DNA from 2 places in the Burkholderia cenocepacia genome. Region 2 is predicted to be linked to the other one. Evidence: predicted binding sites of a transcription regulator. Region 2 holds the regulator's gene; the other holds the start of a gene.
What was found. The regulator FliA, encoded in region 2, starts transcription of late flagellar genes. The targets are predictions, from matches to a motif close to CTAAAGTTTNNNNNNNNNNNGCCGNTA.
Positions count from the first base shown of each region.

Region 1 (9,926 bases), 1.3 Mb from region 2:
AGACCTTCGTCGAGCATATCCGCGACACGCACGGCATCGCGATCGAGGAGATGGCGGTAGTCGGCCAGAGCGTCGGCGCGGTGCTCGCGGCGACCTGGGTGCACGACTACGCGCCGCCGATCCGCGCGCTCGTGGTCGCGTCGCCGGCATTCCACATCAAGCTCTACGTGCCGTTCGCGCGGCCGGGGCTGCGGTTGATGCACAAGCTGCGCGGACTGTTCTATGTGAACAGCTACGTAAAGCCGAAATTCCTCACGCACGATCCCGAGCGGATCGCGAGCTACGCGTCCGATCCGCTGATCACGCGGCCGATCGCGGTCAACATGCTGCTCGACCTGCACGATACCGCGCAGCGCATCGTCGCCGACGCGGCCGCGATCACCGTGCCGACGCTGTTGCTGATCTCGGGCGCCGACTGGGTCGTGCATCGCGGCCCGCAGGACCGTTTCTTCGAGCGGCTCGGCGCGGCGCGCAAGGAGCGCATCGTGCTGCCGGGCTTCTATCACGACACGCTCGGCGAGCGCGACCGCGCGCAGGCGCTCGCGCCGCTGCGTGCATTCGTGCTGCGCGAGTTCGATGCGCCGAGCCCGCGCGTGTCGCTCGCCGATGCCGACCGGCTCGGCGCTTTCCATGACGAATACGCGGCGCTCTCCCGGCCGCCGGCGAACGTGTTCGCACGGGCGTACTGGGCGCTCACGCGCGCCGGCCTGAAAGCCGGCGGCGCGCTGTCGGACGGCATCGCGCTCGGGTTGCGGCTCGGCTTCGATTCGGGCTCGACGCTCGACTACGTGTACCGCAACCGCGCGCAGGGGCGGCTGGGCATCGGCGCGCTGATCGACCGCACGTATCTCGATTCGCCGGGCTGGGTCGGCATCCGCCAGCGCAAGGTGCATCTGCAGGAGCTGATCGGCGCGGCGATCGGCCGGCTGCGCGGGAACGGCACGCCGGTGCGGATCGTCGACATCGCCGCCGGCCACGGGCGCTACGTGCTCGATGCGATCGCGCTGGCCGCCGAGCGCGATGGCGCGGCGCCCGACGACATCACGCTGCGCGACTACAGCCCACCGAACGTCGAGGCCGGGCGCGTGCTGATCGCGCAGCGCGGCCTCGAGCCGATCGCGCGCTTCGAGCGCGGCGACGCGTTCGACGAGACGTCGCTCGCGACGCTCGAGCCGCGGCCGACGCTGGCGATCGTGTCGGGCCTGTACGAGCTGTTCGGCGAGAACGCGCTGATCGAGCGCTCGCTGCGCGGGCTCGCGCAGGCCGTGCCGCCGGGCGGCTATCTGGTCTATACGGGGCAGCCGTGGCATCCGCAGCTCGAATTCATCGCGCGTGCGCTGAACAATCATCGCGGCGAGTCGACCTGGGTGATGCGTCGCCGTTCGCAGGCCGAAATGGACGAGCTCGTCGCGCGGGCGGGGTTCCGCAAGCTCGACCAGCGGATCGACGAGATGGGCATCTTCACGGTGAGCCTCGCGCAGCGGGTCGACGCGTCATGAGCGTGCTGGGCGGCGGCGCGGGCGCGGAGGCGAGTGACGGGCTGGCCGAACCGGCGGCCGGCGCGCGCGACGCGTCGTTCGTGCTGCGCTTCGGCTGGCTCGCGGCGATGGGCGCCGTGTTCTTCTCGACGTACGGCTTCGCGAACTGGCTCGCCGCGCGCCGCGCCGCGGTGCCGACCTTCGCGTTCGGCTGGGAGCATGCGATCCCGTTCGTGCCGTGGACGATCGTGCCGTACTGGTCGATCGACCTGCTGTATGCGCTGTCGTTCTTCTTCTCGACACGCCGCGACGATCTGCTCGATCACGTGAAGCGGCTGCTGACCGTGCAGTTGGTGTCGGTTGCGTGCTTCATCGCGTGGCCGTTGCGCTTCGGCTTCGAGCGGCCCGACGCGGGCGGCATGGCCGGTGCGCTGTTCACGCTGCTGATGGGCTTCGACAAGCCGTTCAACCAGGCGCCGTCGCTGCATATCGGGTTGCTCGTCGTGCTGTGGGCCGTCTATGCAAGGCATCTGCGCGGCACGTTCGTGCGCGTCGTGCTGCATCTGTGGTTCGCGGCGATCGGCGTGTCGGTGCTGACGACTTACCAGCATCACGCGATCGACGTGCCGACCGGGGCGGCCGTCGGCTGTCTCGCGCTATTCCTGTTTCCGCTGCGCGATGCCGCGGGCCGGCTGCCGGGCGCCGATGCGTCGCCGTCCGCGGCCGCTCGCGCGCTCGCGCGCCGCTATGCGTTCGGCGCCGCGCTGGTCGCACTCGTGGCGCTGGCGTGCGTGCCGCGCGCGCCGGGCTGGGCGCTGGCGGCTGGGTGGGTCGCACTGGCGCTCGCCTGCGTTGCGTGGGCCTATCGGCGCGGCGCGCCCGGCGCGTTCCAGAAGGATGCGCACGGGCGGTTTCCGGTCTTCGTCGGCTGGCTGCTCGCGCCGACGATCGCCGGCGCATTCGTCAATTCGCGGCTGTGGACGCGCCGGCAGCCCGCGCCGGTGCGGATCGACGAGCGCGTGTCGATCGGCCGGACGCCGACGACGCGCGACATCCGGCGCCACGGCTTCACCGCGCTGGTCGACCTGACCGCCGAGATGCCGCGTTGGGCGGCGGCCGGCGCATCGCTCGCGTATGCGTCGGTGCCTCAGCTCGATCTCGTCGCACCGACGGCGGTGCAGCTCGCGCAGGCCGTCGCGGCGCTCGAACGCCTGCACGGCGAAGGGCGCGACGTGCTGGTCTGCTGTGCGCTCGGCTACGGGCGCAGCGTGCTGTGCGCGGCCGCGTGGGTCGCCGCGCGGCGCGGGTTGACCGATGCGCGCGACGCGCTGGCCGCGGTGCGCGCGGTCCGGCCACGCGCGGTATGGTCGGATGAAAGCGTGGCCGTGCTGCAGCAGTGGATCGATCGCCGGCGCGACGCGGGGCAGCGGTGATGCGCGATCCGTCCGCTCCGTTCAGGATTGCCGCCGCACGCGGCGCGCTCGATGCGGGCGCATGGGCGCTCGCGGCAGCGCTGGTCGCGGCTGGCGCAGGCGGGTGGCTCGCGGCGGGCGGGGCGGCGCCGACGCTTGCCCGCGCGCTGCTGGCCGTCGTCAGCACGGGGTCGGGGATCGCGGCGCTGTGGTACGCGGTGCGCATCGCGATCGATCGGCGGCTGTTTGCCACGCTCGCGCGGGCGGTGGACGGCGACGGGGCGGTCGACGGTCCGCTCGCGGCGCTCGACCGCGCGCTCGCCGACCTGGGCTGGATCGATGCGGCGAAGGTCGGGCGCACGCTCGACGCGCGCGTGCGCGGCGCGGTCGGGCTGTGCCGGGCCGCCGTGCTCGTGGCGATCGTGCAGTGGCTCGTCGTCGGGATCGCGGTCGCGGTGTCGCACATCGGGTAGCGCCGGCGCAAGCCGGCTATCGGCGGGAACAGCCCGGCCGGCGCGCGTCAGCCGTCATGCGTGCGCGGTGCGCCGCGATCGCTTGGCTTCGTACATCGCCTGGTCCGCATGCTCGATCAGCGCGTTCATGTCGGTGCCGTCGTCCGGCAGCATCGCGATGCCGACGCTGACGCCGAGCCGCAGCGCATGCCCGTCGAATTCGAACGGCTCGCCGACCTGCCGCGCGAGCCGCATGCTTTGCACCCGGGCATCGTCGCGGGTGCCGAGGTTCGGCAGGATCACCGCGAATTCGTCGCCGCCGATGCGCGCGACCGTGTCCGAACGCCGCACCGCGGCCTGCATCCGCGTGGCGACCTCGCGCAGCGCGGCGTCGCCCGCGCGGTGGCCGAACCCGTCGTTGATCGGCTTCAGGCCGTCCATGTCGATGTTGAGAATGCCGAGCCGGCCGCTCGCGCGCAGCGCCGTGTGCATCGACTGGCGCAGGCGGTCGTAGAACAGCGCGCGGTTCGGCAGGCCCGTGAGCGCGTCGTGCGTCGCGCGCAGGTACAGCTCGTTCGCTTCGTTGCGCGCCGCGTGGAACATCGCGGCGGCGATCAGGTCCGCCATCAGCCGCAGCGTGCCGGCGTCGGCCGGTGAGAAACCGTCGACGTTCGGCGACATCACCTTCAGCACGCCGACCGTCGTGTCGGCGTGCGTGAGCGGCATCACGAGCATCGAGCGCAGGCCGACCCGGCGGCATGCATCGCGATCGACGCGCGGGTCGGTTTCCGAATCGATACAGTGCAGCAACTCGCCCTGCTGCACGCACAGGCCCGACAGGCTGCCCGAGCGCCGCAACCGCAGGCCGAGCATCCCGGCGGCCGTGCCCGACGCGGCGCGGTACACCATGTCGTCGCCTTCGGCGAATTCGACCGCGGCGGCGCTCGCGCCGGTGAGCTGCGGCATCTGTTCGGTCACGTAGGCCATCACGCTGCCGAGATCGAGGCCGAGTTTCGCGATTTCGGCTTGCGCGGCGATGATGCGCAACAACGTGTCGGGGGATGGCGTGGCGGCGTCGGCGATTTGATTCAAGTCAGTTTTCCGTGAAAAAGTGCATCGCTCGGCGCGCGCTTGCGGTAGCATACGCGCCGCTCGCGGCAGCGCGTGCCGGGTGGTTCGCAACGCAACGGTGCCGGTGCCCGGCCAGCCGTACCGCGCCGGCAGTATGCCGTTCCAGCCATCCGGCGGCAACGGCGCAATTCTTGCCATTCACTCTTCCTGCGCGGCATTTCCGACCGAATTGAGATTTTTTCGCTTCTCAGTCGCGAATCACGGTGAGTTTTGTTCTATTTTTGAGATAGTGTGACAAATGGGCGGCCGCCGGTGCCAGGCGTCCTCCAGCGCGACGAACTGATCATTGAATGGTCCGCCGCGTCGTTCCGATAAATGCAATCAGGCCATAAATGAGGGGAAGCAGAGGGGATGTGCACTCACGGGCATAGCTGCTTTGCGCGCGTCGGTTTCGACGCGCAGGATGACCGGACGATCGTGACGAAGCGGAGCGGCGCATGAAGCCGGCCGTGTCGCTGTTCGTCCTGGCTGCCGCGATGACCGGCGCTTTCCACACGGCCGCGCTGTCGGCCGCGCCGCTGCCGGCGGTGCCGGCCGCCGCTTCGACGGCCGCTGCCGATCACGCAGCGGTGCCGGATGCCGCGCCAGCGGCGGTGCTCGCGACCGCTCCGGCCACGCCGGCGGCGGCCAGCGCGCCGGCCGCCGGTCTGCCGGCGACGACCGTGCGCATGCCGTTCGCGTCGCTCGGCGCGTTCGATCCGCTGCGCCTGCGCGGCGCCGACGACGCACGCACGATCAACGCCGGCGTGCGGCTCGACCGCGTGATCACGGGCGCGCGCTTGCGCCTGACCTACGCGTATTCGCCGTCGCTGGTCTTTCCGCTGTCGCACCTGAAGGTGTCGGTGAACGGCGAGGTGATCGCGACCGTCCCGTTCGATGCCGCGCGTGCGGGCCGCACGGTGACGCAAGAGATTCCGATCGATCCGCGCTACTTTTCGGATTTCAACCAGATCGGCCTGCGCCTGATCGCGCACTACACGCTCGACCATTGCGAGGACCCGACGAATTCGGCGTTGTGGGCCGACGTGAGCCCGACGAGCGAACTGATCCTCGACGAATCGCCGGTGCGCCTGCCGAACGATCTCGCGCTGCTGCCCGCGCCGTTCTTCGACCGGCGCGACAACGGCCGCCTGCGGCTGCCGTTCGTGCTGCCCGCGACGCCCGATTCGGCCACCCTGCGCAGCGCGGGCGTGCTCGCGTCGTGGTTCGGCGCGCTGGCCGACTACCGGCATGCGCGCTTCCCGGTATCAACCGCGCTGCCGGCCGACGACCAGGCCGTCGTGGTCGGCACGGCCGCGACGCTGCCGGCCGGTCTCGCGCTGCCGCCAATCAACGGCCCGCTGCTCGCGGTCGCGGACAACCCGTCCGCCCCGGGCCGCAAGCTGCTGGTCGTCACGGGCCGCACGGCGGCCGAGGTCGACGACGCGGTCGCGACGCTCGTGCTCGGCCGCGCGGCGCTGTCAGGGCAGGCGGCGACGGTCGCGCACGTCGATCTGGGCGCGCCGCGCAAGCCGTACGACGCGCCGCGCTGGCTGCCGGTGAACCGGCCGATCGCGTTCCGCGAACTCGTGAACGATCCGCGTCAGCTGGAGGTGCGCGGCACGACGCCCGACGCGATCCGGCTGAACCTGCGCGTGCCGGCCGATCTGCATTCATGGAACGGCGCGGGCGTGCCGATCACGCTGCGCTACCGCTACACGGCGCCGACCGTGCAGGACAATTCGACGCTCGCGGTCGAGATCAACGATCAGCTCGTGAAGTCGTACCGGCTCGGGCCGGCCCATGCCGAAGATGCGCACGGCCGCATGCAGCTGCCGCTGCTGGCGGTGCCGGAAGGGCGCGTGACGAGCGACGTCGACATTCCCGCGTTCCGCGTCGGCAGCGGCAACCAGCTGCAGTTCCGCTTCACGCTCGATTCGCAGAAGACGGGCCTGTGTTCGAGCACGGCCACCGAGCCGCAACGGGCGGCGATCGATCCCGATTCGACGATCGACTTCTCGCACTTCGTCCATTACGCGCAATTGCCGAACCTCGCGTTCTTCGCGAACAGCGGCTTCCCGTTCACGCGCTTCGCCGACCTGTCGCAGACGGCCGTCGTGCTGCCCGACCGGCCGTCGCCGCAGGAACTCGAGGCCTACCTGACGATGCTCGGCCACATGGGCGAATGGACCGGTTTCCCGGCGCTGCGCGTGCAGGTGGCGCGACCCGGCGACGTCGCCGCGCTGTCGGGGCACAAGGATCTGCTCGTGATCGACGGCTCGCCGGCGTCGCCGCTGCTCGCGCAATGGCGCGCGGCGCTGCCGCTCGCGATCGGCGAGCAGGGCGGCGCGGGCGCCGGTGGCGCGACGCGCGTCGCATTCACGGTGAAGGAGCGCTGGCGCAACGGCGTGGGCCTCGCCGACGGCGGCGCGCATATCGAACAGACGGGCCCGCTCGCGGCGCTCGCCGGGTTCGAGCTGCCCGGTAGCCGCGGCCGCAGCGTCGTCGCGCTGACGGCGACCGACCAGCCGCGCCTCGGCGATCTACTCGACGTGTTCGAGAGCGGCGGGCTCGTGTCGCAGTTGCAGGGCGACCTCGCGCTGGTCCGGCCGGGGCAGGTCGACAGCCTGCGGGTCGGCGAGCCTTACGTGGTCGGCTTCGTGCCGTGGTATGCGCGCGTGTGGACGGAGGCGGCGCGGCATCCGGTGCTGCTCGGCGCGGTCGGCGTCGTCGCAGGGCTGCTGCTCGCGCTCGGCGTGTTCAGCGTGCTGCAGCGAATCGCCGCGCGTCGCCGGGGGATGTAACGGATGGCGCGGGCAATGACGAAGCGACGGGCAACGCAGCCGGCGCGACGTGTTGGCGCGACGCTCGCGCTGGCGGTCGCGGTGACGTGCGCGGCGGCCGGCATGGCCACGCGCACGCACGCGGCGGCGGCCGGTGCAGCCGATGCGGCGAGCACGGGATGCAGCGCGGCGTGGCCGCGCTGGGACGCGTTCAAGCGTGATTTCATCTCGGCCGACGGCCGCGTGATCGACGTCGGCTCGGCCGATTCGCGCACGGTATCGGAGGGGCAGGCGTATGGACTTTTCTTCGCGCTGGTCGCGAACGACCGGCGCATGTTCGACACGATCCTCGCATGGACCGAGAACAACCTCGCGCAGGGCGACCTGAGCGCGCACCTGCCGGCGTGGCTGTGGGGCCGCGCGCCCGACGGCGCGTGGCGCGTGCTCGACGCGAACCCGGCGTCGGACGCCGACCTGTGGATCGCGTATGCGCTCGTCGAGGCCGGGCGGCTGTGGCACGAGCGCAGCTATACGGCGCGCGGCGCGCTGCTCGCGAAGCGCGTGCTCGACGCCGAGACGGCGACCGTGCCGGGCCTCGGCCTCACGCTGCTGCCGGGCCCCACCGGGTTCAAGCTGGCCAACGGCCAATGGCGCGTGAATCCGAGCTATTCGCCGCCGCAGGTGATTCGCGCGCTCGGCGCACGACTGCCCGACGACCGTCGCTGGGCCGCGCTGGCGTCCAGCACCGCTCGCGTGCTGCTCGACACCGCGCCGAAGGGCTTTTCGCCCGACTGGGCGCTGTATCGCGCGGGCAACGGTTTCGGGCCCGATCCGCAGACCCATGCGGAAAGCGCGTACAACGCGATCCGCGTGTATCTGTGGGCCGGCATGCTCGACCACGCCGATCCGCTCGCCGCGCCGCTGCTCGCGAAGTTCGCGCCGTTCGCCGACCATGTCGCCGCGCACGGTGCGCCGCCGGAGAAGGTCGATACGACGACGGGCGTCGCGGGGCCGAACGACGGCAACGGCGGCTTCTCCGCGGCCGCCGTGCCGTTTCTCGACGCGCGTGGCCAGCACGCGCTCGCGGATGCCCAGGCGGCCCGCGTCGATACGCTCGCGCGCCAGTCGGCGCCCGGCTATTACACGAGCGTGCTGACGCTGTTCGGCCTCGGCTGGCGCGACGGCCGCTACCGGTTCGGGGCGGACGGCACGCTCGACACCCGCTGGGGAGGCCGTTCGTGCGCCGCCCGCTGAAGTGTGCCGCGCCGCACGTCGCGGGATTCGCGTGGCTCGCGTCGTCGGTGTGCGCGGCGGCGCCGGGCGCGGCCTCCGGCGCGGCGATCGCGAACCCGGCGAACCCGGCGACTTCGGCTGCCGCCGATGCGCGGCGCGAGCTCGACACCGCGCGGATGTGGGGCATCAAGCATCGCGACGACCTCGCGCGCGATGCGCTGCGCAAGGGCTTGCTGATCGCGCCGGGCGATCCCGAGCTGCTGTCCGAACAGGTGCGTGTGCTGCTGCGGCTCGGCGACGCGAAAGGCGCGCAGGCGTCGCTGGCGCGGCTGCAGGCGCAGTCGCCGAATGCCGCCGTCACGCAACGGGTGGCCGACGAATACCGCGTCGCGACGAGCGGGCGCGGCGAGATGGCGCAGATCCGGCTGCTCGCGCGCAGCGGACGCGCCGACGAGGCGGCCCGACGGATCGTCGCGCTGTTTCCGAACGGCGCGCCGTCGGGCGCGCTCGGCGCCGAGTACTACCAGATCGTGTCGAATGCGCCGGGCGGGCGCCAGCCGGCGATCGCCGCGCTGCGCCGCGCGGTTGCCGCCGATCCGCGGGACACGAGCGCGTCGATGGCGCTCGCGCGGCTGTTGAACCAGCGCGACGACACGCGCGCGGAAGCGAACCGGATCGCATGGTCGCTCGCGAAGCGCGCCGACGCGGACCATACGGAAGCGATGGCGCTGTGGCGGCGCGTGCTGCAGTCGGCCGGCAGCGATCCCGCGTATCTCGATGCGCTGCACGCGTATCTCGCGCTCGCGCCGGACGACACCGAATTCCGCGATCGCGCCGCCGGCCTCGACCAGCAGCGCGACGCGCAACGCCGGCTCGAACGCGACCCCGACTACATCGCGCAGCAGCGCGGGTTGCAGGCGCTGGCGCGCGGCGACCTGGCCGCCGCCGATCCGCTGCTCGCGCGCGCCGCGCGGGCGCGCCCGGACGACGCCGATGCGCTGGGCGGGCTCGGCCTGCTGCGTCTGCGCGAAGGGCGGCACGACGAAGCGCGCGCGCTGTTCACGCGGGCCGCGGCGCGTGCGACCGACCAGCGCGGCAAATGGCAAGGCCTCGCGCGTACCGCGCAGTTCTGGGGGCTGCTCGCCCAAGGCCGCGAAGCGGCCAGTGCGGGCCGCCCGCGCGATGCGGAGCGCGCCGCGCGTGCGGCGCTCGCGATGCAGCCGGACAACCCGGACGCGAAGCTGCAGCTCGCCGATGCGCTGCTCGCGCAGCGCGACTGGGCACAGGCGGAGCCGTTGCTGCGCGGCTTGCTGGCCGCGCGTTCGCCGAGCCTGTCGGCCGTGCGCGACACGGCCACGCTGTATGAAAACACCGGCCGCGCGGACCGGATCGGGCCGCTGCTCGATGCGCTGCAAGGGCGCGTGACGGGCGCCGACGATCGCCGCACGCTCGACGGCC
Region 1 is NZ_CP060039.1:2,018,441-2,028,366, forward strand. Features, by position in the region: gene SY91_RS09595 (bifunctional alpha/beta hydrolase/class I SAM-dependent methyltransferase) at 1-1,499, shown strand, start outside; gene SY91_RS09600 (phosphatase PAP2/dual specificity phosphatase family protein) at 1,496-2,911, shown strand; gene SY91_RS09605 (hypothetical protein) at 2,911-3,363, shown strand; gene SY91_RS09610 (sensor domain-containing diguanylate cyclase) at 3,418-4,611, opposite strand; gene bcsB (cellulose biosynthesis cyclic di-GMP-binding regulatory protein BcsB) at 4,911-7,256, shown strand; gene bcsZ (cellulose synthase complex periplasmic endoglucanase BcsZ) at 7,260-8,489, shown strand; gene SY91_RS09625 (cellulose synthase subunit BcsC-related outer membrane protein) at 8,474-9,926, shown strand, end outside.
Region 1: a site for FliA is predicted at 4,761-4,787, ahead of bcsB (cellulose biosynthesis cyclic di-GMP-binding regulatory protein BcsB). Genes of this name have one in related genera too.

Region 2 (9,926 bases):
ACGTCGGTCGCGCGCTTGATGCCGTCGACGAGCGATTCACGGCAGCCGTACAGGTTGTCGAACTTCGACTTCGTGACCGAATCGTTCACGTTGAACGCCGGGAACGGCAGGCGGCCGTCCTTTTCCATCTGGTACAGGCGGTGCACGCCGGTCGTGGTCTCTTCGGTCACGCCCTTGATGTGCGCGAGGCGCTTCGAGTACCAGTTCGCGTCGACGTCGAGGTGCGCCGCGATCGACTTGTACAGCGCGACTTCTTCCTCGTTGGTCGGCTTCGCGATCACCGAACGGTCCTTCTCGGCCTTCGAGCCGAGGATCAGCAGCAGCGTTGCGTCGCCGCCGTCGTCCAGGATCATGTTCGCGAATTCGCCGTTCGGCCATTCGAAGATGCGGTGCGAGAACTCCCAGTACTCGTCGAGCGATTCGCCCTTGAACGCGAACACCGGCGTGCCGGCTTCGACGATCGCGGCGGCCGCGTGATCCTGGGTCGAGAAGATGTTGCACGATGCCCAGCGAACGTCCGCGCCGAGCGCCTTCAGCGTCTCGATCAGCACGCCCGTCTGGATCGTCATGTGCAGCGAACCGGCGATGCGCGCGCCCTTCAGCGGCTGCTGTGCCTTGTATTCGTCGCGGATCTGCACGAGGCCCGGCATTTCGGTCTCGGCGATGTTGAGTTCCTTGCGGCCCCAGCCGGCCAGCGCCATGTCGGCGACGACGTAATCGTGGGAAGCCTTGGAATCGATAATGGCGTTCATCACGCCCTCCTTTCTAAAAAGTTTCTAGATTGGTGACGTGAGCGCCGTTCAGGAAGCGGGGCCGGCGCGAAAAAATCGCCGCACGGCTGCTTGGTGAAGCTCTCCGAGCCTGGCGGACACGGATGGTCCGTCGCAACGCTCCTCGGAAAACGGAGGGGATTGTAGCAAATCGGCGCGCGAAATGCGCAAGGACGACGCGTAGGCGCGCGACGCGCGCGGCGCCGGCGCGCGCGGCCGTCGGCAAAGGGTCGGGACTTCTTCGGGTCAGGACTCCGCGCCGACCCACGCCTGCTCGCGCAGCCGCGCGCGCAGGCGTGCGACGGCCTGACTGTGCAGCTGGCACACGCGCGATTCGCTCACTTCGAGCACCGCGCCGATCTCGCGCAGATTCAGACCCCGTTCGTAGTACAGCGACATCAGCAGCTTCTCGCGCTCCGGCAGCCGCTCGATCGCCTCGACGAGCGCCTCGCGCAGGTGGTCGTCGAGCAGCGCCGACAACGGATCGGCGTGATCGACGCGATAGCGGTCGAGGAACGGCTCGTCATCGGCCGCGCGGTCGAAATCCTCGTAATAGATGAGCTGGCTGCCGTGCAGGTCCTGCAGCATCCCCTGGTATTCGTCGAGCGGCATGTTCAGGTGCTGCGCGATCTCGGTCTCGCTCGCCGAGCGGCCGAGGTGCTGCTCGACCTGGTGCACCGCGTGCTCGACCTCGCGCGACGTCTTGCGCAGGCTGCGCGGCAGCCAGTCGTTGCTGCGCAGCTCGTCGAGCATCGCGCCGCGGATGCGCTGCGTCGCGTAGGTCTCGAACTGCGCGCCCTGGTCTTCCTTGTAGCGGCCGGCCGCGTCCATCAGGCCGATCATGCCGGCCTGGATCAGGTCGTCGAGATCGACGCTCGCCGGCATCTTCGCGACGAGCTGCAGCCCGAGGCGGCGCACGAGCGGCGCGTATTGCGCGAGCACGTCGGCCTGGGACATCTTTCCTTGAGCGTTGTACATCGTGGCTCTCTCCTTCGGGTGGCGCTCACGCGGCGTGTGCCGCGCCCGCCTCATACGACGGCTTGCCGCCGGCGTGGACTGCGCGGCCCGCACCCGAACGCGGGCGCATCGGCCAGTACAACAGGTCGGCGGCAATCTGCCGGTAATCGCGCGCGGCGGGCGACGACGGGAACGCGTCGACCACCGCATGCATCAGTTCGCGGGCGTGCTCGACGAGCGGATCGGCGCTCACGCAGCCCGCATCGGCGATCGATACGGTCAGGTAGCGGCTCGCGACGCCCGCGAGGTTGTCGAAGGCCGTCTTCGCGTCCGCGTGGCTGCCGACCTGATTGGTCAGCACGCGGAACTGCGCGAACGCGTGCGCGAAATGCAGCCGCTTCATGCACGCGTACGCCTCGGTGATCGCCTGCGCGGCGACCCGCGTGACGACCAGCACGTCGTGCGCTTCGCGCGCGAGCGCCGAGAACGACCCGTCGGCGCCGAGCTGCGCGTCGACGAGGACGATGTCGGCCGGGCCGTCGATGAAGTCGCTCAGTTGCGCGTCGCTGTAGCCGGCGCGCGCGAGCCGCGCGGCGCCGCACAGGCCGAAGCCGGCCGCCACCCGCGTGCGTTCGCCGTCGCGCAGCCACGCGCCGGCGAGCGTCGCGCTGGCCGAATGCACGTCGGCGCGCTCGTCGACGACGAGCACGTCCTTGCCGAGCGACGCGAGCGCCGCCGCGAGATTCACCACGGTGGACGTGCAGCCGACGCCCGCCGGCCCACCCGTCACCGCGACGATGCGCGACGCGCGCCCGGCGAGCAGGCGCCGCAGCCCTTCGGCCTGATCGATGATCCGTTTATCCAAATCGCACCTCGTGCAGCTCGGCGGTGGAACGTGCGGTCAGTGCGGAAAGCAGCGTCGGCATGTCCTCGTCTTGCGGCACGAAGGGCGAGCCGTCGCGCGGCACACAGAACGCGCTCTTCAGCAGGAATTTGGTCGACGCGACGTACAGGTTCTCCGGCACCTTCTGGCCGGTCGACACGTAGTGGACCGGCAGCTTGTAGCGGATCACCGTGTCGAGCACGCCGCCGAGGTGGGTCGCCTCGTCGAGCTTCGTGAGGATGCAGCCGGCCAGGTCAGGATGCTCGCCCGCGCTGCGGTATGCCTGCACGACTTCGTTCAGCGTGTCGCCGTGGCTCGTCGCGTTGAGCAGCAGCAGGCGCTGCACCGGCGCGTTCGCGCCGTGCAGCATCGCGATCTGGTCGGACACCGCGCGGTCGCGCTGGCTCATGCCGATCGTGTCGATCAGCACGATGTGCTTGTTGCGCAGCTCGGACAGCGCGAGCGCGAGATCGCCCGCATCCTTCACCGCATGCACCGGCACGCCGAGGATCTTGCCGAAGATGCGCAGTTGCTCGTGGCCGCCGATCCGGTAGCTGTCGGTGGTCAGCAGCGCGACCTTGCTCGCGCCGAAGCGCATCACGCAGCGCGCGGCCAGCTTCGCGGTGGTGGTCGTCTTGCCGACGCCCGTCGGCCCCATCAGCGCGAACACGCCGCCGCGCTCCATCAGCGCGTCCTCGCTGTCGAGCACCGGCAGGTTCGACGCGAGCACCGACTGCGCCCATTCGGCGGCCTGCTCGAAGGTCTGCGCGTCGTCGCCGGACGGCAGGTTGTCGACCAGCATCCGCACCAGTTGCGCGGAGAAGCCGGCCGCGAACAGATGCTTCGTCAGCGCGCCGTGAACGGCGCTGCGACGCTGGCGGTCGTGCCACATCAGGCTGTCGAACTGCTCTTGCATCATCCCGCGCAGCTCGCCCAGCTCCTGCATCACGGTGTCGTTGACGATCCGCTCGATGCGCGACTTCACCGCGTCGGCCACCGCGGCGGCCGCGTCGGACGACAGGCGCGTGCGTTCGGCCGTCTTGGCGGCGTACGCGGCGCCCGTGTCGGGGGCGCGCCGCGCGGCGGCCGGCGCGCCGGCGGGCGGCATCCGGCGTTCTGCGTCGCGCACGATGTCGCGTGCCCAGTCGGGCGGCGTCGCGCTGGCTGCGGGCTGCGGCGCACTCGCCTGCGGCTCGGCAGGCGCCTGCGCTCGGGCGATCAGCGCGTCGCGCTGCTGCGTGAGGCGCTTCGCGTGCTCGACCAGCCACGGTGCGGGTTCGGAAGTGGCGGCCGGCGATCCGGCGGCCGGTGCTGCGATCGACGGCGCTGCCGCCGCGGGCGCATCGGCCTCGATCGACGAACGATGCGCATCCGCCTCTTGCGCGTCGGCGCTCGCGCCGAACACGGACGAGAACACGTCCGGCAGCCCGCCTTCGCCCGCCGCATACGGATTGACGGCCGGGCGCGGTGCGATGCCGGGGCGCGACACGATGCCCGGCACGGCGGCGGCCGGCACGGATTCCGGCACGCGCGACGGGGCGAGGCGCGGACGCGCGGCCGGCGGCGCCACCGCGGCGAGATCCGAATCGGCGAGTGCAACGATTTCGACACTGCCGTCATCGAGCGTGCGGTTCGACAGCACGACCGCGTCGGCGCCGAGCGCCTCGCGCACGAGACGAAGTGCGTCGCGGCTCGTTGCGCCGGTGAATTTGCGAATGTTCAAGCGGAACCCCCGATGACGTTAACGACTTTGATCGTGCGTGTGTCCGGCACTTCGGCATACGACAGCACTTTCAATTGCGGCAGGCTGCGGCGCAGGAAGCGCGCGAGCATCGCGCGCAGCGCGTGCTGCACCAGCAGCACCGGCGGCAGCCCGAGATTCTGTTGACGCAGCATCGCTTGCTGCGTGCCGGTCAGAAGGTTGTGCGCGAGGCCGGGCTCGAGGCCCGGGTTCGCGCCGGTGGCGAGTGCCTGCGACAGCACGCGCTCCAGGTTCGCGTCGAGGCCCATCACCTGCATTTCGCCGTTGCCCGGATACCACTGCTGCGTGATCGCGCGGCCGAGCGAGAGCCGCACCGCGGCCGTGATCTCGAACGCGTCGCCGCGGCCCGCATGCTCGGACACGGCCTCGAGGATCGTGCGCATGTCGCGGATCGGCACGCCTTCCTCGAGCAGGTTCTGCAGCACTTTCTGCAGCGTGGTGAGCGAGATCGTCTTCGGCACGAGGTCCTCGACGAGCGACGGCGCGTCCTTGCCGGTGCGCTCGACGAGCGCCTGCACTTCCTGGCGGCCGAGCAGCTCGGCCGCGTGCTGGACGACGAGATGGTTCAGGTGCGTCGCGACCACCGTGCTCGCGTCGACCACCGTGTAGCCGTACACCTGCGCCTGCTCGCGCAGCGCGACGTCGATCCACACGGCCGGCAGCCCGAACGCGGGGTCCTGCGTGACGGCGCCCGGCAGCGCGGCCGTCACCTGGCCCGGGTTGATCGCGAGCCACTGGCCCGGGAACACTTCGCCCGCGCCGATCTCGACGCCCTTCAGCGCGATCCGGTACGCGTTCGGCCGCAGTTCGAGGTTGTCGCGGATATGGATCACCGGCGGCAGGAAGCCGATTTCCTGCGCGAATTTCTTGCGGATGCTCTTGATGCGCTTGAGCAGCTCGCCGTCGCTGTTCTTGTCGACCAGCGGGATCAGCCGGTAGCCGACTTCGAGGCCGAGCGGGTCGATCAGCTGCACGTCGTCCCAGGTCGCTTCGTGGCTGTCGGCCGGCAGCACCGCGGGCGGTGCGATGTCGGTCACGTCGCCGGCCGCCTTGCGCGCCGCCGCACGCTTGGTCTGGGTGCGCGCCAGCCAGATCGCGCCGCCGCCGAGCGCGAGGAACGCGAAGTGCGGCATCCCCGGGATCAGCCCCATCAGCACGATGATCGCGCCGGTGATGTTCAGCACGCGCGGGTTCGTGAACAGCTGGCCGGTGATCTGCGTACCGATGTCCTCGTCGGTCGCGACGCGCGACACGATCACGCCGGCCGCGGTCGAGATCACGAGCGACGGGATCTGCGCGACGAGGCCGTCGCCGATCGTCAGCAGCGTGTAGTTGGTGCCGGCCGCGGCGAAGCTCATGTCGTGCTGCACCATCCCGACGATCAGCCCGCCGATCACGTTGATCGCCATGATGATCAGGCCGGCGATCGCGTCGCCGCGCACGAACTTCGACGCGCCGTCCATCGACCCGTAGAACTCGGCTTCCTGCGACACGGCGAGGCGGCGCTTGCGGGCCTGTTCCTCGTTGATGAGGCCGGCGTTCAGATCGGCGTCGATCGCCATCTGCTTGCCGGGCATCGCGTCGAGCGTGAAGCGCGCGGACACTTCGGCGATCCGCCCCGCCCCCTTCGTGATCACCATGAAGTTGATGATCATCAGGATCACGAACACGACGATGCCGACCGCGAAGTTGCCGCCCACGAGGAAGTGGCCGAACGCCTCGATCACCTGCCCGGCCGCGTCGGGCCCGGTGTGGCCTTCGAGCAGCACGACGCGGGTCGACGCGACGTTCAGCGACAGGCGCAGGAGCGTCGAGAACAGCAGCACGCTCGGGAACGCCGCGAAATCGAGCGGCTTCATCGTGTACATGCTGACGAGCAGCACCATCACGGACAGCGCGATGTTGAACGTGAACAGCAGATCCAGCAGCATCGGCGGCAGCGGCAGGATCATCATCCCCAGGATCATGCAGATGAGGATCGGGCCCGCGAGCGCGCGCAGGTTCGTGCCTGCCAGCACGTTCGGGCGCTTCGCGAACAGGCCGGTGGTCGGGGTGCTCATGCTGCGTTCCCTTGCTTGCCGAGGGTGTCTTCGGCTTCTTCACGCTCGTCGTCGGCGGCGACCGACGTGCCCTTGTCGAGTTCGGCCGGCACGTCGAGATCGACCGGCATCGCCGGGAACGCGCCGCCTTCCGAACGGAAGCGCTTGAGCTGGTAGACCCACGCGAGCACTTCCGCGACCGCCGAGTACAGCGAACCGGGGATCTCGCGCTCGAGTTCGACGTTGTGATATAGCGCACGCGCGAGCGGCGGCGCTTCGAGCAGCGGCACGTTGTGCTCGGCCGCGAGCTCGCGGATGCGCGCGGCGACGAGGTTCACGCCCTTCGCGACGACCTTCGGCGCACGCATCTCGCCATCCGTGTATTGCAGCGCGACCGCGAAGTGCGTCGGGTTCGTGACGACCACGTCGGCCTTCGGCACGGCCGCCATCATCCGGCGGCGGGCGATCGCGCGCTGCTGCTGGCGAATCCGCCCCTTCACGTGCGGATCGCCTTCGTTCTCGCGATGCTCGCGCTTCACTTCTTCCTTCGTCATGCGCAGCTTCTTGTTGTACTGCCAGAGTTGGTAAGGCACGTCGAGCCCGGCGACGACCAGCATCCCGGCGACCGTCGTGCCGCAGCACACGGCGACCAGATGCAGCGCATCGGGCAGCGCGACGCCGAGCGGCTGGGTCGCGAGGCCGAGCAGTTCGTCCTTGCTGCGCCAGATCGCGATGCCGCCGATCCCGCCGACGACCAGCGTCTTCGCGATCGACATCCCGAGCTGGATCGGCCCCTGGATCGAGAAGATCCGGCCGAGGCCCGAGATCGGGTTCAGGCGGTCGAACTTCAGCTCGAACGTCTTTTGCGAAATCAGCCAGCCGCCGAGCGCCATCGGCGCGAGCAGCGCGGCGACGCCGGTCAGCGCAAGAAGCGGCAGCAACGCGGCGAAGCCTTCGAGGCTCGCGCTGCCGGCCGCCGACAGCATCCGGCGGGTGTCGAACGCGGTCGCGCGATCGAACGTGAACGCGCCGCGCAGCATCGCCTGCAGATGCCCACCCGACGGGCCCGCGAGCAGCCATGCGCCGTAGAACCCCGCCGCGAGCAGTGCGAACGAAGCCAGTTCGCGCGAACGCGCGACCTGCCCCTCCTCGCGCGCCTTCTCGCGGCGCCTGGGAGTGGCGGCTTCGGTCTTGTCGAGATCGCTCTCGTCTGCCACGGGGCCTCCAGTCGGGTACGGCGGAATGCCGCTTTCCAGTGACACCGATTATTCATGGAGGCGTCAAATGCCGATCGGTCGAGCAAAGCCGGGAAAGGGGGTATTTCGGAGAATCGGGCGAGCCGCCGCGAACGCGGCCGGAGCGGGGGCGGAACGCCGCGCGGCGCGGCGGGAAAACGGGCCGGCCGGCGCGTCGGCGAAGCGGCGGCCGCCAGCGGAACGGCGTCGGCGCGATGCGGGGGAACGGTGCACCAACGGCCGGGAAAGGCGGGAAATCGGCCCCGACGCAACGATGTCGTGCGTCGGGACGAAACGGCCGGCTGACGGCCTTGGGCGGCCCGACCGACCGAAGCGGCCTCGGGCCTGTTCACGCCGACAACGGGCTTGCGCTGGCCCTAGCCGGCCGCCGCCCGCTGCAGCGCGCCGAGATCGAGCTTCTTCATCGTCATCACCTGCGCCATCACGCGCTCGGCGCGGGCCGGGTCGCCGGTCATCAGCTCGGCCATCTGCACGGGCACGACCTGCCACGACACGCCGAAGCGGTCGCGCAGCCAGCCGCATTGCTGCGCGCGCTCGTCGCCGCCTTCGGACAGGCGCGCCCAGTAATGGTCGATCTCGGCCTGGTCGCGGCAGTTGACGACGAACGACACGGCCGGCGTCATCTGGAACACGGGACCGCCGTTCAGCGCGACGAACGCCTGCCCGTCGAGCTCGAACGCCACCGTCATCACCGCGCCCTCGGCGTTGCCGGACGCGTGCGCGCCGGCCTTGCCGTAGCGCGCGACGTGCACGATGCGCGCGTTGTCGAACACCGATACGTAGAAACCGGCCGCCGCCTCGGCGTCGCGGTCGAACCACAGGAACGGCGTGATGCGCTGGATACGCGGGTTCATGGCGCTGTCTCCTCGATGTCGTGCCGGCACCGGTGCCGGTGCCGGTCTTACATCGTAGACGCTATGCCGGCGCGTGACAGCGCGCCGGTCCGTAGCCTCGCGCCCGCCGAGAGCGAAAAAAAGGGGGCGATCGCTCGCCCCTCGTTCCCGGCCGCGTGCCGCGTCAGAACGCGACGAACGGCTGCGGGCCGCCGCTCGCGGTCTTGTCCATCCCGAAGTAGATCGTCTTGCCGTAGAAGTGCGGCATGCCGATGTCGAGCCAGCTGGACGAGCCGAACGGGCCCGCGATGTCGTTGAACGCGAACGTGGACGAGTTCGAGAACAGCGCATCGGCGTTGGCGACCGGCATCGACACGGTACCCGACGCGCCGTTCTGGCCGCTCAGCGTGGCCGAATAGGTGGTCGTCGCCGATGGGCAGTAGAACTCCGTATTCCTCGAACAGACCGTCTGCGCCGAATCGTTGAAGAAATACGCGTTGGAGCCGGTATCGAAGAACGCGGTCACGCTGCGCCCCTGGAACGTCGCGCTGACGTCGCCGGTCGTGGTCGACGTCATCACCGTCTTGCCGCTCAGGTTCGGCAGGCCGAACGTCAGCGTGCCGGTCGCGCTTGCCTGCCCGTTGTCGGAGATGGCCGGCATCTGCACGCTCACCCCGTCGTTGTTCGCGAACCGATGCACCGGGTTCGCCACCTGCTGCGCCAGCGGCACGAGCGCGACCGTGCAGCGCGCGTTGTCGCCGTTCGGGCACGCGTAGTAGTTGTTGCTCGTCGACGTCGACGTGGCGCAGGTCGTGCCGCAGTCGTACGGCGCCGGCCCGATGCCGAGGATCCCGTTCGCGCCGAGCGCGCCGGTCGAGTTGGCCGACGCGCCGCCGTTCGTGCATGAACTCGGTACGTTGGCCGTGCCGAGGTCGCCGATGATCTGCACGGGCAGCGAGCTCGCCTGCTCGGTGCCGATCGACAGGTCGACGGTGCGCACCGAGCCCCACGTGTAGCTCGACACGAACTTGCCGCATTCGGCGACCGGCGCGCCGCCGCTCGTCACCTGCGGCAGGCTGTCGTGCACGCCCGCCACCGCGCTGCCTACGAGCCGCAGCCCGTAGGACGCGGTATCGACGAGCACGTTGTTGACGATCTGGCAGTTCGACGTGCCCGGCACGCAGATCTTCAGGCTGATGGTCGGGATGTTGATCACGTTCGCGGCGCCGGCGCCGACCGTGACGACGGCCGTGTTGCCGCTGTTGCCGTCGGACCCGCCCGAGCCGTTGCCGCCCGTATTGCCGGCATTGCCGCCGTTGCCCGAACCGCCGCCGCCATCGCCGCCGCCGCATGCCGTCACGAGCACGGCCGTCGCGGCCAGGAGGCCCAGCACGCCGAGCCAGCGCTTGAATGTACGAGGAATGCT
Region 2 is NZ_CP060039.1:733,471-743,396, reverse strand. Features, by position in the region: gene ahcY (adenosylhomocysteinase) at 1-752, opposite strand, end outside; S-adenosyl-L-homocysteine riboswitch at 785-902, opposite strand; gene SY91_RS03440 (RNA polymerase sigma factor FliA) at 1,017-1,748, opposite strand; gene SY91_RS03435 (flagellar biosynthesis protein FlhG) at 1,774-2,592, opposite strand; gene flhF (flagellar biosynthesis protein FlhF) at 2,585-4,333, opposite strand; gene flhA (flagellar biosynthesis protein FlhA) at 4,330-6,432, opposite strand; gene flhB (flagellar biosynthesis protein FlhB) at 6,429-7,628, opposite strand; gene SY91_RS03415 (VOC family protein) at 8,024-8,521, opposite strand; gene SY91_RS03410 (DUF3443 family protein) at 8,685-9,926, opposite strand, start outside.